DNA from 2 places in the Aerococcus vaginalis genome. Region 2 is predicted to be linked to the other one. Evidence: predicted binding sites of a transcription regulator. Region 2 holds the regulator's gene; the other holds the start of a gene.

Region 1 (6,757 bases), on a different contig from region 2:
CGATTCCCTTAGCAACACCTTCAGAGGATGAATTCTTATGTAAAGAACCTACGATTACTCCAAATTTCATTAGTCAAAAACTCCTTTACTTATGTTTTTTACTCTCTTGATTACTTTTATATAGTGCATGTTTTTAGTAAGTATGTAAAGGGAAAAGTCCTATATTTTTTCACTTTTTATTTATCGGCGATATCATGCGGTTTGTAGCGACTATTTCAAGGTGTTTGTGAACAATTAAATGGAGGGCGGGATCTTTCATTAACGCGAACGACTTTCGCACTTAAGGACAAAAAAACACCCGCCGAATCATCAGCGGATGTTGGAAAATATTATGAGTGTGGTCTAATTGAAATTAGCCAACAAATTTCTTAGCGAAGTCGTAGAAGCCTTTACCTGCGTCCTTCAAGAAGTCAACAGAGCCTTCGCTAACTGTTCCGTCTTCGTTCAATGCGTTAGAAGAGTTGATGAACAATTCTGGTTGTTGCATTGGTTGCATGTCCAAGTATACCAATGCTTGACGAACTGCGTAGTTAGCAGCCATACCACCCATTGGAGAGGTGGATTGAGAAGCGATCAATGCAGGTTTACCAGCCCAAACATTTTGGCCCCATGGACGAGTACCAACGTCCAAAGCGTTCTTCAACGCAGCTGGTACCATACGGTTGTGTTCTGGCGTAACGAAAATGATGGCATCCTTTTCTGAAACTTTTTCATGGAAAACGTTGTATTCAGGGATGTCCTGTTCGTCGAAGTCCTCGTTGTAAAGTGGCATGTCAATGCCGATGAATTCTACTTCAGCGTCTTCTGGTAAACCAGCGATGATTCCCTTAGCAACACCTTCAGAGAATGAATCTTTACGTAAAGAACCAACGATTACTCCAAATTTCATTAATCAAAACTCCTTTTTTGATTTCAATGTTTTACTTACTTTTTTTCAGTAATCAACCATTATATGGTACACAATTTCAGTCTGTATGTAAAGGCTAAAATCGCATTTTTTACTTTTTGTGAAATTATTTGAACGTGCGGTCCAAATCACTCATACCCTGCTCGGCTTAGTACATGCCCTGTGTTGGGTCAGCCGGCATGTCATTCTTTTCTGGTTCTGGGTGATCTGCGACAACTGCCTCTGTTGAGAGGATGGAGCCTGCGATTGAACCTGCGTTTTGAAGGCCGGAACGGGTCACTTTGACAGGATCAACGATACCGGCTTCGATCATGTTTACCCATTCGCCAGTTGCGGCATTGAAGCCGACACCTGTTTCTTTTTCACGAATGTGTTCAACGATAACAGAACCTTCCAAACCAGCATTTTCAGCGATTTGACGCAACGGTGCGGTCAAGGCACGACTCACGATCTGAGCACCCGTCTGTTCGTCACCTTCGAGGCTTTCTGCGAGTTTGTTGACGCGTTCTTGAACGTTCATAAAGGCTGTACCACCACCAGCGACGATACCTTCTTCAACGGCTGCGCGTGTCGCGTTCAAAGCATCTTCGATACGCAATTTCGCTTCTTTTTGTTCCGTTTCAGTGGCTGCGCCAACGTTAATGACTGCTACCCCACCGGTTAATTTTGCGAGGCGTTCTTGTAATTTTTCACGGTCGTAGTCGGATTCTGTTTCATCGATTTGACGACGAATCTGAGCGATACGTTCTTCTAATTGTTCTTTGTTACCGGCACCACCGACGATTGTTGTGTCGTCCTTAGTGATTGTGATGCTCGTTGCCTGACCTAATTGATCGAACGTCATGTCTTTGAGTTCGAGACCTAAGTCTTCAGTGATCACGGTTGCGCCCGTTAAGATCGCTAAATCTTCTAATTGGGCTTTGCGACGGTCACCGAATCCAGGGGCTTTAACAGCGGCAACATTGAACGTACCGCGAATCTTGTTCAATACCAAGGTTGGGAGGGCTTCACCGTCAACGTCATCGGCAATGATCAAGAGTGATTTACCTTGTTGGATGATTTGTTCCAAGATTGGCAAGATGTCCTGAATGTTTGAGATCTTCTTGTCTGTAATCAAGATATATGGATCATCCATGTTAGTCACCATCTTGTCGTTGTCAGTGACGAAGTACTGTGACAAGTAACCGCGATCAAATTGCATCCCTTCTACAACATCGAGGGATGTGTTGATGGATTTGGAGTCTTCAACCGTGATGACACCATCTTTGCCGACTTTTTCCATCGCTTCCGCAATAAATTCACCGACTTGTTTGCTGCTGGATGAGATAGATGCAACGTTTGCGATGGCTTCCTTGGAATCGATCTGTTGTGCGATGTCACGCAAACCAGCGACCGCTTCTTCTACGGCTTTAGTGATTCCGCGACGTACGCCTACAGGGTTAGCACCGGCCGTTACGTTCTTCAATCCTTCGTGAACGATCGCCTGTGTCAATACCGTTGCGGTTGTGGTACCGTCACCTGCGACATCGTTTGTCTTAGATGCGGCTTCCGTTACCAGTTTCGCACCCATGTTTTCGAAGTGATCTTCGAGTTCGATGTCTTTGGCGATGGTCACACCGTCGTTTGTGATTAATGGGGAGCCGTAGCTACGTTCCAATACAACGTTACGACCTTTAGGTCCCAAGGTTACTTTTACAGTGTTTGCTAAGGTGTCGATCCCTTTAAGAATGGATTGACGCGCGTCTTCAGAAAACTTAATATCTTTACTCATTGATTACATCTTCCTTTCTGACTTGCTGATGAGTCGTGTACTTTAAGGATTATTCAACGATCGCTGCAAGATCCTTTTCTTTTAAGATTAAGTACTTCTCACCTTCGAAAGTGACTTCGTTGCCTGCAAATTTTTCAAACAACACGTTGTCGCCGACTTGAACGCTCGGTACGAATTCTTCAGTTGCATCGCTCACAGCGATGACTTCACCAATCTGCGGTTTTTCTTTAGCAGCAGATGGCAATACAATACCTGAAGCTGTCTTTTCTTCGACTTCTTCTTTGACCTTGACAATCACACGTTCATTCAATGGTTTTAGCATTAATGTTTCCCTCCATATTCCATAAGTTGATCGGTTAGCACTCATTTCATTCAAGTGCTAATTGACATTAATTATAGTAACGCGAGCATTAGTGAAATGCAATAGATAAGTTGACTTTTTTTGACCTTATTTAGAAATTTTTAACCTTTAATATGAAAAAGTCGATAACCATGCGAATTCTTGCATTTTGTGATGGCGTTGGGTAAACTTGTCGTTGACTTTATTATTAAAGAAAACACAAATAGAAAGGAACCGTCCAATGCCATCAAAAGCCATTCTAACCAGCATTATTATGCGTGCGATTTTGGGTGCGATGTTCCTCTTCTTTGCGATTGAATCCGTCTCTACTAATGGAAGCTTCGGATTCTTTACCTTTATTTGGTTGCTCTTCTCAACCAACAATTTCGTACAGCTGATTCGGAGTATTCCGATCTATCGCTGGTTCAAAAAACAGGATCGAAAATAAGGCATGAAAAAAGCAGTGACATGAAATCACTGCTTTTTTAGTTAATTAGTCGTTGTTTTCGTTCTGGTGTCTCACACCAATGTAGTAAATCAACGTCTGCAATTCGTTCGCCAAGTCGACGTTCTGAACGAACATCCCTTCTGGCACTTCTAAACGCGCTGGCGTAAAGTTCAAAATCCCTTCGACGTCCGTGTCTTTCAATTTATCAACAACGTCCTGTACGTGTGATTCAGGAACGGCTAAGATAACGATCTTGATGGACATATCCTGAAGTGTATCAACGACATCATCGATAGAATAGATCGGCACCCCATTTTGAACGGTTCCGATCAATTTCTCGTTCACATCAAATCCGGCACCGATACGCACACTGTTACTCTTCTTGAAGTTGTAGTGGATCAGTGCGTTCCCTAAATGACCAACCCCGATCAATCCGACTGTTGTCAGAGATTCACGATAGAGCTGTTTATTGAAGAATTCTGTAATTTTTTCGACGTCATATCCGTAGCCACGTTTCCCGAGTGTACCAAAGTGTGAGAAATCTCGGCGAATCGTCGCGCTATCAATCTTCACCGCGTCACTCAATTCTCGAGATGAAATGCGCTTTTTGCCCATATCCGCAAATGAACGTAAATAACGGTAGTACAATGGTAAACGTTTGGCAGTGGCTTTCGGTATCTTAGGCATAACGATTCTCCTCTCAAAGTAATGCTTGGAACTATTGTATCAGCTTTGTGATTGAATCGGCAAGTGTGATGACCGACAATTTTCTGCTGATTTCAGTCCGTGAGCTGTTGTTATTATCGTCTCTGACACTTTTTGACTGAATTATTGTTAAAGCTGTCACAGGCTATCATATCACAAATTCATGTGCTAAGATGAAAAAGAACGAAAAAGAAAGGAAAAATTTCATGATTCTGTTACAAGGAAACCATTTAGAGCGTCGCTTTGGCTCTGAAGTACTCTTTTCAGACATTTCCTTAAGTATTCAAGAAAATAGTCGTGTGGCATTGGTGGGAAGAAACGGTGTCGGTAAATCGACGTTGCTCAAGATGATCGCGGGTGAAGAAGCGCCGGATGAAGGGACGATTTCACGTGCGAAACAGATGCGCCTCGCCTATATGGATCAGCACGCCACCGTCGACAGTATCGCCCCTGAACGCACGGTCTATGAAGAAGTCGAGAGTGCTTTCGATGATGTGAAGCAACTACTCAAACAGGCCGAGACGGTATCGATGCAGATGGCCGAACTGAGTGTGAATCCCGACAGTCCGGAATATCAGGAAACATTAAAGACTTACGATCGCATTCAAAACACCCTGAATCGCCGCAACGCCTACAGCTACGAATCCGAAATTCGGATGGTGCTGAACGGCTTCCAATTTCCAAAAGAGATGTGGGAACAGCGAGTGCGCGATCTTTCTGGTGGGCAACGTACGCGACTCGCTCTGGCGAAAGTATTGTTAGAGAAATGCGATCTTCTTATCTTGGACGAACCGACTAACCACTTGGATATCGACACGCTCACTTGGCTTGAGAACTATTTGAAAGGATATCCGGGTGCCCTACTGATCGTGAGCCACGACCGTTATTTCCTAGACAAGGTGACGAACGAAACATACGAAATGGCACACAGCGGTATCGAACGTTACGCGGGGAACTATAGTTTTTACCTCAAAGAACGTCAGGTTCGCCTCGCTTCTGCCGAAAAAGCGTACGAAAAACAACAAAAAGAAATCGCTAAATTAGAAGATTACGTGAGCCGGAACCTCGTGCGTGCCTCTACGACCAAGATGGCGCAGAGTCGCCGCAAACAGTTGGAACGTATGGAAAAAATCGAAAAACCGAAGCAGGACGAAAAATCGCCGTATATCCGTTTCTACTCAGACAAAACGAGCGGCAATGTCGTCATCCACACCGATGAGCTCGGCATTGGCTACGACGGGGAGATGGTCTCCTATCCGATCAATCTCGATCTGAGAAAACAGAATGCGATCGCCGTGGTTGGACCGAATGGGATTGGTAAATCGACCTTATTAAAGACTCTAATCAAACAACTGCCAGCCATCAAAGGTGACATTACGTACGGTACCAACGTTGATATCGGGTACTACGACCAGGAACTCGGCAATCTGCACTCGAAGAAAGATATCCTCCATGAACTCTGGGACGAACACCCGACCTATAACGAAGTGGTGATTCGCTCCCTGCTCGGCAGTTTCCTCTTTACCGGTGACGATGTGATGAAACCTGTCGCCGCTTTGAGTGGTGGGGAAAAAGCACGTCTTGAACTCGCAAAACTCGCCATGAAGCACGACAACACCCTGCTTTTGGACGAACCGACCAACCACTTGGACATCGACTCCAAAGAAGTGTTGGAGAATGCATTGATCAACTTCGACGGCACGATCCTCTTCGTGAGCCACGACCGTTACTTCATCAACCGCATTGCGACGGCGGTATTGGAACTGGACACGGACGGTAGCACGCTCTATCTCGGTGATTATGACTACTATGTCCAGAAGAAACAGGAACAGGCCGAACGTGAAGCGGAGATGAACCGCGAGAATGGCATCGTGACAGAAACCGCAACCGTTGAAACCAGCGCAACCAAACAGAATTACCTTGACGATAAGGAAAAACGCAAAAAATATCGCAAACTCAAACGCGACATCGAAAAACTGGAAGCACGTATTGAAGCATTAGAAGCGGAAATCGCTGAAATTGAGAACGAAATGATCAAACCGGAATATTTATCAGATACGGGGAAACTGCACGAACTCAATAAGCAGCTCACCGAACGCAAAACTGCTTATGACGATACGCTTGAAGCGTGGGAAATGAAGAGTTTAGAACTCGAAGAATAGCTAACAAAAACGCACCATCCGAAGATGATGCGTTTTATTTTTGCCTTAATTAGTAATTAATAACCGCGTCGACGATTTTTCTGCAGGATCATGAAGTGGAGCGCTAATGCGCCAACGAAGAGCACGAGCGCGATAAACATCACGAAGCCGTTTGAATTAATGAATTCTGATCCGGGACGTTGTTTCATAATGATACCGAACAGCGCCCAGAGTGCTGGAACGGTCAACGCCCAGTTGTTGAACTGCATGAATAGGAATAACACGCAAGCCGTCGCTACGATCATAAAGAGAATCGCAAACAATGCGCCGAAGAATGAGAGGCCATCCATACCGATCTTCACGAACCAGGTCATCACATTCGTGAATGTCGCGAACGTCAACCAACCGGCATGCAAGCCGATCGGTAACGTGAGCGTCCATTTGA
Region 2 (6,757 bases):
ATTCATCAATTAGTCGATCATTTCTTTGAGTTGCATGGTGATCGTGCGTACGCAGATGATCCTGCGGTTATTGGCGGTCTCGGTTATTTAAATGATCAACCATTGACAGTGATAGGCATTCAAAAAGGGCAAACACCAGCTGAAACGATTGAACGTCATGGTGGTAGCCCAACGCCTGCAGGTTATCGAAAAGCATTGCGATTAATGAAGCAAGCTGAGAAATTTCATCGTCCGGTACTCACGCTTATCAATACGCCCGGTGCGTGGTCTGATGCAGATGCGGAGTATAAAGGTGTGGGATCTGTTATCGCACAGTGCTTAAAAGAAGGTCTACGCTTAAGTGTACCTTACCTTACAATTATTGTGGGAGAAGCAGGTAGTGGCGGCGCGTTGGCATTGGCGTCAGGAGATCGTGTTTGGATGTTTGATGATAGTATCTACTCCGTGATCTCTCCAGAGGGATATGCGAGTATCCTTTTCAAAGATGCTTCGCGCGTTGAGGAGGCTGCCAGCACACTAAAATTAACACCGGAGGATTTACTCAAAGATCAAATCATTGAAAAGGTGATTCCTGAATATCATAATGGTGATGATTTTACTGTGCTGAAACAAGAAATAACAGAAGCATTACAGGAACTGGGACAGTTATCAGAAACAGAATTATTAACGCAGAGATATCAGCGATTTAGACGGTTTTAGTCAATTTTGAGGAGGACTGTAAATGAGTGGTTTTTTATCTGGAAAAACATTTGTAGTAATGGGTGTCGCTAATAAGAAAAGTATTGCATGGGGAGCTGTGCAGTCAATCTTAGCACAAGATGGTAAGGTTATTTTGACATATCAGAATGAACGTTTACTAAAGAGTTTGAAACGTTTTGTTCCAGAAGATATTCCGATGATTGAATGTGATGTCGCTGAAGATGAAAATATCGAGAAAGCTTTCAGTGAAATTAAAGATGAATATGGTAAGGTTGATGGTATTATGCATGCCATCGCGTTCGCTGATCGCGATACCTTAACACAGGGGCTCATTCATACGACCAAAGAAGGCTATAACTTAGCGCAGGATATCAGTGCTTATTCCTTCATCGCTGTGGCACGTTATGCACGTGAGATCTTGAATGAACATGGTAGTTTAGTGACCATGACGTTCTTCGGTTCCACACGCGCCATTCCGAACTACAACATGATGGGGGTTGCGAAGGCAGCACTCGAATCAAACGTTCGTTACCTCGCTTCGGAATTAGGACAGGAAGGTATCCGTGTTAATGCCATTTCAGCTGGTGCTGTGAAGACTTTAGCAATTACAGGAATCAAACAGCATAGTACGTTGCTGAAGGCTTCTGAAGAACGTACCATCGATAATAAAGGTGTCACGACAGAACAGATCGGTAATGTGGCGGCTTTCTTATTGAGTGATTTAGCAAGTGGTGTTACTGGTGACATTATTTATGTTGATAAGGGTGTACATTTAGTCTAATAACGGACGTCACATGCAGAAGGACACGGGACGGTGCGTTCCGTGTTTTTTATTTGTATATTATTCACGATAGTGGTTTTGAAAGTTATCGCAAACTATAATAAAATGGTGAAACGATACGGAGGGAACGAGATGGATGGAATCATTCCAGTGTGGAAAGAACGTGGTATGACGAGCCATGATGTAGTTTTTAAATTGCGTCGTATATTACATGAGAAAAAGATTGGTCATACGGGTACACTCGATCCAGATGTTGATGGTGTGCTGGTATGCTGTGTCGGTGAAGGGACCAAGTTAGTCTCATTGATGACTGATAAAGTGAAGGAATATGTCGGTGAGATTACGTTAGGGTTTAGTACTGATACTGAGGATGCAAGTGGTGAAATCATTGCGTCTGAACCATTGAATGTACCAGTATCTGATCAAACAATTCAATCACAGATGCAGACGCTAGTCGGTGAGATTACGCAGATTCCGCCCATGTACTCTGCCGTCAAAGTCAACGGACGCAGACTTTATGATTATGCACGCAATGGTGAAACAGTTGAACGCCCAAAGCGGCAGATTACTGTACATCAATTTGACAAGACTGATGTCTCGATCTTCGATTCATCAAAAGGCCGTCAGACATTTTCTTTTCATGTTGTGTGCGGTAAAGGGACATATGTTCGGACCTTGGCCACTGATTTAGGAAATAAATTAGGTATCCCAGCAACGATGACTCGTTTAACACGACAAGGGGTTAAACCGTTTGATGCAGCAGACTGCCTAACATTGGATGATATTTCAGACAAAATGGCGAACAATGATCGGTCGTTCCTTCACCCTGTTGAACAGGCGTTAGCCGATTATCCCGTTTGGCACGTTCCAGACTCGCTTGTGCGTTTAGTAGAAAATGGTGCAGTGCTACATAGACATCAATTACCAGACACTTTACCTGTTTGTGCATATATTGGTGAGCATCTCAAAGCGATCTATGATGTGCATCCGACGCAGGTAACAGAAGTTAAACCAGTTAAAATGTTTCGATAGTAGAAGGGAATTTCATGGAAACAATCAGATTACATCATCCGATTGATAAAAATGCGGTGAGTAGAGGCCCAATAGTCATGGCACTCGGATTCTTCGATGGCGTGCATCGTGGGCATCAAGCCGTCATCAAACGTGCGCGTCAGGAAGCATCGAAGCGAAATTTGCCGCTCGCTGTGATGACATTCGATGTATCACCTAAAACCATTTATCAAGAGATTAAACCAGAAGATATTAATTACTTAACGTTGCTGGAAGAAAAGCAACAGTTGATGAAAGAATTGGGTGTTGATATTTTCTATGTTGCTGAAATGACTAGTGCGTTTTCAGTGCAATCGCCCGAAGCGTTCGTGGACAATTATCTCGTTGATTTAGATGTCGTCGTCGCAGTGGCGGGTTTTGATTACACATACGGAAAGCGTACAATCGCTAATATGGAGACACTTCCCGAGTATGCGAAGGGACGATTTTCAGTTATTACAGTACCGCGTCAAACGATAGATCATGAGAAAATTGGCAGTACGCATATTAGACAACAGTTATTAGCGGGAGATGTTGATCAGGCAAAAGAAGCGTTGGGCTATCCTTATTTCTTCACGGGACGTGTAGTCAACGGAGAGCATCGCGGACGGACGTTGGGTTACCCGACTGCCAACTTATCGGTTCCCGAGAATACATTAATTCCTGATGTCGGTGTGTACACTGTTGAATGTGTATTAAATCATCAGGTCTATTGGGGGATGGCGTCGGTCGGTTATAATATTACGTTTAATGAACCACAACGCCAAACTGTTGAGATACATCTATTTGATTTTAATGAAGAAATATATGGCGAATATCTGAAAGTATACTGGCATCATTTCTTACGTGGTGAAGAAAAATTTGATAGTGCAGAGGCATTGATTGCGCAAATGCATAACGATCAAGCGAACAGTCTAGCTTATCGCGATGAATACAATTCAGATATGACGTAAATCAACCAATCGGTAACCTTGTGTTATCGATTTTTTATTGAGCAAATTTAGTCAAAAAATAGTTTGACTTTCATTGACATTAGTAAAGACGCATGATATAGTACAGACTGTTAGCAGTTGGAACTGGCAAGTGCTAAAAGAGGTGATTATATGTCATTGGAACGACGACATCAGGTTCTGAAAGGAATTATCGATGCTTATCAACGCAGCGGTCAACCTTCAGGATCAAAGTTCCTTAAAGAGCATTATCATATCTCTGCTAGTCCTGCGACCATTCGAAATGATATGGCTAAGCTCGAAAGTGCGCATCTCATAGAGAAGACGCACTCAAGTTCGGGGCGTGTGCCGACCGAAGCGGGATATCGTTATTATCTAAATCATATCGTTCCACAAATTGGTGGCTACATTGATTTAGAGATTGCGCCTAGCGATCGACAACGGCTGAACGAGATTTTTGCACAACCATATCTTGGATTGGCTGAAGTGATTCATCGCGCAACGATTGCGTTAGCAGAATTGACGAATTATGTGGCCATTTCGGTGGCACCGACACTGGATGATTACCATTTGTCTGCCTATCGTTTTGTGCCACTGACAGATCGTCAAGCTGTATTGATTTTAATGACCGAAGAAGGGACGGTTGAAAATCAAATTATCCATTTCCCAAGTAGTGTCAAAATGGCACAAGTAGAGGAAGTGGTTTATTGGATCAATCAGTCACTAGCTTCGAAGTCATTGACTGAGGCATTCGCAGAATTAAAGCAGATGATTGATCATGAACGAAAAGATCAAGCATTTGTTTATCCGTTCTTGAATCACTTGATTACTAAGTTATCAAGTCATCAGGTTGAGGTTCATGGCAAAACGGCTTTTCTCAGCTATCTTGTCAATCGTCAAGGGATACACCAGGCGATTGCCTTTGATCAACTATTGAAGAGCCGTGATGCGGTCATTCAGCTCATGCCAATGAATAAGTCTGGTATCCAATTTCGGATGGGTGATGAGATCGTTGGTGATGCATTGCAAGAAATGACGATCGCATCCCAGTTAGTCATCGAGGATGAATCTCCAGGTAAACAAGTCACGCTTGCCTTGATCGGACCTGAGAATATGTCTTATGTTCGAACTGCCCAGCTATTCAAAGCTGTTAAATATGAAATTAACCGATATCTTGAAAACTATTCATAATGAAAGGAGTGCATCAAGTGGCTAAAGACGAAGAAAAAGCAATGACTGAAGAAGAAGCAGTTGATGCAGAAATTGAAGCACAAGAAACTGTTGATTCAGAAGTTGACGAAACAAATGAAGAAACTGCGCGTATTGAGGCATTGGAAGATCAATTAAACCAAAAAGAAGATCAAGTGCTTCGCTTATCCGCAGAAATTAAAAATATGCAAGCACGTGCAGCTAAAGAACGTACACAATCTGCAAAATTTCGCTCACAATCACTTGCGAAGGAACTCTTACCAGTGATTGATAGCTTAGAAAAAGCATTAGAGATTGATGCAGCTGATGAAGCTTCAACACAACTCAAGCATGGTATTGAGTTGGTACATACTAACTTTTTAAAGGCGTTTGACGCTGAAGGGATCAAAGTGATTGATCCAGCTGGTGAAACTTTCGATCCAAATTATCATCAATCTGTCAGTTCAGTACCAGCAGATGATGATCATCCTGCTGACACGGTTGTTCAAGTCTATCAAAAAGGTTATGTCTTGAATGAACGTGTGCTACGTCCAGCGATGGTTATCATTGCGCAATAATTGGCACTGAATCGTTTAATTATTTTAAAGGTAAAGGAGCATACAAATAATGAGTAAAGTAATTGGTATTGACTTAGGGACTACAAACTCTGCTGTTGCCGTATTAGAAGGTGGCGAGCCGAAAATCATTCCTAACCCTGAAGGTAATCGTACAACGCCTTCTGTTGTTGCATTCAAAGAGGATGAAACACAAGTCGGAGAGGTGGCGAAACGTCAGGTTGTAACCAACCCTAACAGTGTAAGCTCAATTAAACGTCACATTGGTGATGACAATTACACTGTTGAAATTAAAGGTGAAACTTACAAACCGCAACAAATTTCAGCGATGATTCTTCAACACTTAAAAAGCTACGCTGAAGATTACCTCGGTGAAAAAGTGGATCATGCAGTGATTACTGTACCTGCTTACTTTAACGACTCTCAGCGTCAGGCGACAAAAGATGCAGGTAAAATTGCAGGTTTAGAAGTTGATCGTATCGTTAACGAACCAACTGCCGCTGCATTAGCTTATGGTTTAGATAAACAAGATCAAGACGAACAAATCTTAGTCTTCGACTTAGGTGGTGGTACGTTTGACGTTTCCATCCTTGAACTCGGTGACGGTGTCTTCGAAGTATTATCAACATCTGGTGACAACAAACTTGGTGGGGATGACTTCGACCAACGTATCGTTGATTACATGGTAAAAGACTTTAAAGATCAGAATAGTATTGATCTTTCTACCGATAAGATGGCAATGCAACGTTTGAAAGATGCTGCCGAAAAAGCGAAAAAAGACCTTTCTGGTGTAACCTCTACGGAAATTTCCTTGCCGTTCATTTCTGCAGGTGAAAGTGGTCCATTGCATTATGAAACTTCTCTTTCTCGTGCGAAATTTAATGAACTGACTAAGGATCTGGTTGAACGTACGACTAAGCCAGTGAAACAAGCATTATCTGATGCCGGTCTATCTAACACGGACATCAACCAGGTGATCTTAGTCGGTGGTTCAACACGTATTCCAGCTGTAGTTGACCATGTTAAAGAACTAACGGGTAAAGAACCTAACCGTTCTGTGAACCCAGACGAAGTTGTTGCTTTAGGTGCAGCTATTCAAGGTGGGGTTATCTCTGGTGATGTTAAGGACGTCGTATTGTTGGATGTTACGCCATTATCACTCGGTATCGAAACTATGGGTGGCGTGTTCACGAAGTTGATCGACCGCAATACCACAATTCCGACTTCAAAATCTCAAGTATTTTCTACCGCTGCTGATAATCAGCCAACCGTAGACATTCATGTCCTTCAAGGTGAACGTCCGATGGCAGCTGACAACAAGACGCTTGGTCGTTTCCAATTAACAGGCATCAACCCAGCGCCTCGTGGTGTACCTCAGATTGAAGTATCCTTCGATATTGACCGTAACGGTATCGTTAACGTTAGTGCCAAAGACCAAGGTACTGGTAAAGAACAATCTATTACGATCAAATCCAGCTCTGGATTATCAGATGACGAAATTGATCGCATGATGA

Evidence for each region. The regulator HrcA, encoded in region 2, represses chaperone genes, less so after heat shock. The targets are predictions, from matches to a motif close to TTAGCACTCNNNNNNNNNGAGTGCTAA.
Region 1: ACWOEX_RS04900 (co-chaperone GroES) is a predicted target of HrcA. The motif match lies at 3,035-3,061, and genes of this name have one in related genera.

Annotation. Positions count from the first base shown of each region.
Region 1 covers NZ_JBSMYC010000003.1:180,604-187,360, forward strand. The annotation lists gene ACWOEX_RS04885 (NADPH-dependent FMN reductase) at 1-70, opposite strand, end outside; gene ACWOEX_RS04890 (NADPH-dependent FMN reductase) at 353-889, opposite strand; gene groL (chaperonin GroEL) at 1,056-2,678, opposite strand; gene ACWOEX_RS04900 (co-chaperone GroES) at 2,728-3,000, opposite strand; gene ACWOEX_RS04905 (hypothetical protein) at 3,260-3,466, shown strand; gene ACWOEX_RS04910 (redox-sensing transcriptional repressor Rex) at 3,512-4,153, opposite strand; gene ACWOEX_RS04915 (ABC-F family ATP-binding cassette domain-containing protein) at 4,378-6,333, shown strand; gene ACWOEX_RS04920 (hypothetical protein) at 6,390-6,757, opposite strand, start outside.
Region 2 covers NZ_JBSMYC010000001.1:365,298-372,054, reverse strand. The annotation lists gene accA (carboxyltransferase subunit alpha) at 1-699, shown strand, start outside; gene fabI (enoyl-ACP reductase FabI) at 722-1,480, shown strand; gene truB (tRNA pseudouridine(55) synthase TruB) at 1,613-2,512, shown strand; gene ribF (riboflavin biosynthesis protein RibF) at 2,527-3,483, shown strand; gene hrcA (heat-inducible transcriptional repressor HrcA) at 3,634-4,671, shown strand; gene grpE (nucleotide exchange factor GrpE) at 4,689-5,246, shown strand; gene dnaK (molecular chaperone DnaK) at 5,296-6,757, shown strand, end outside.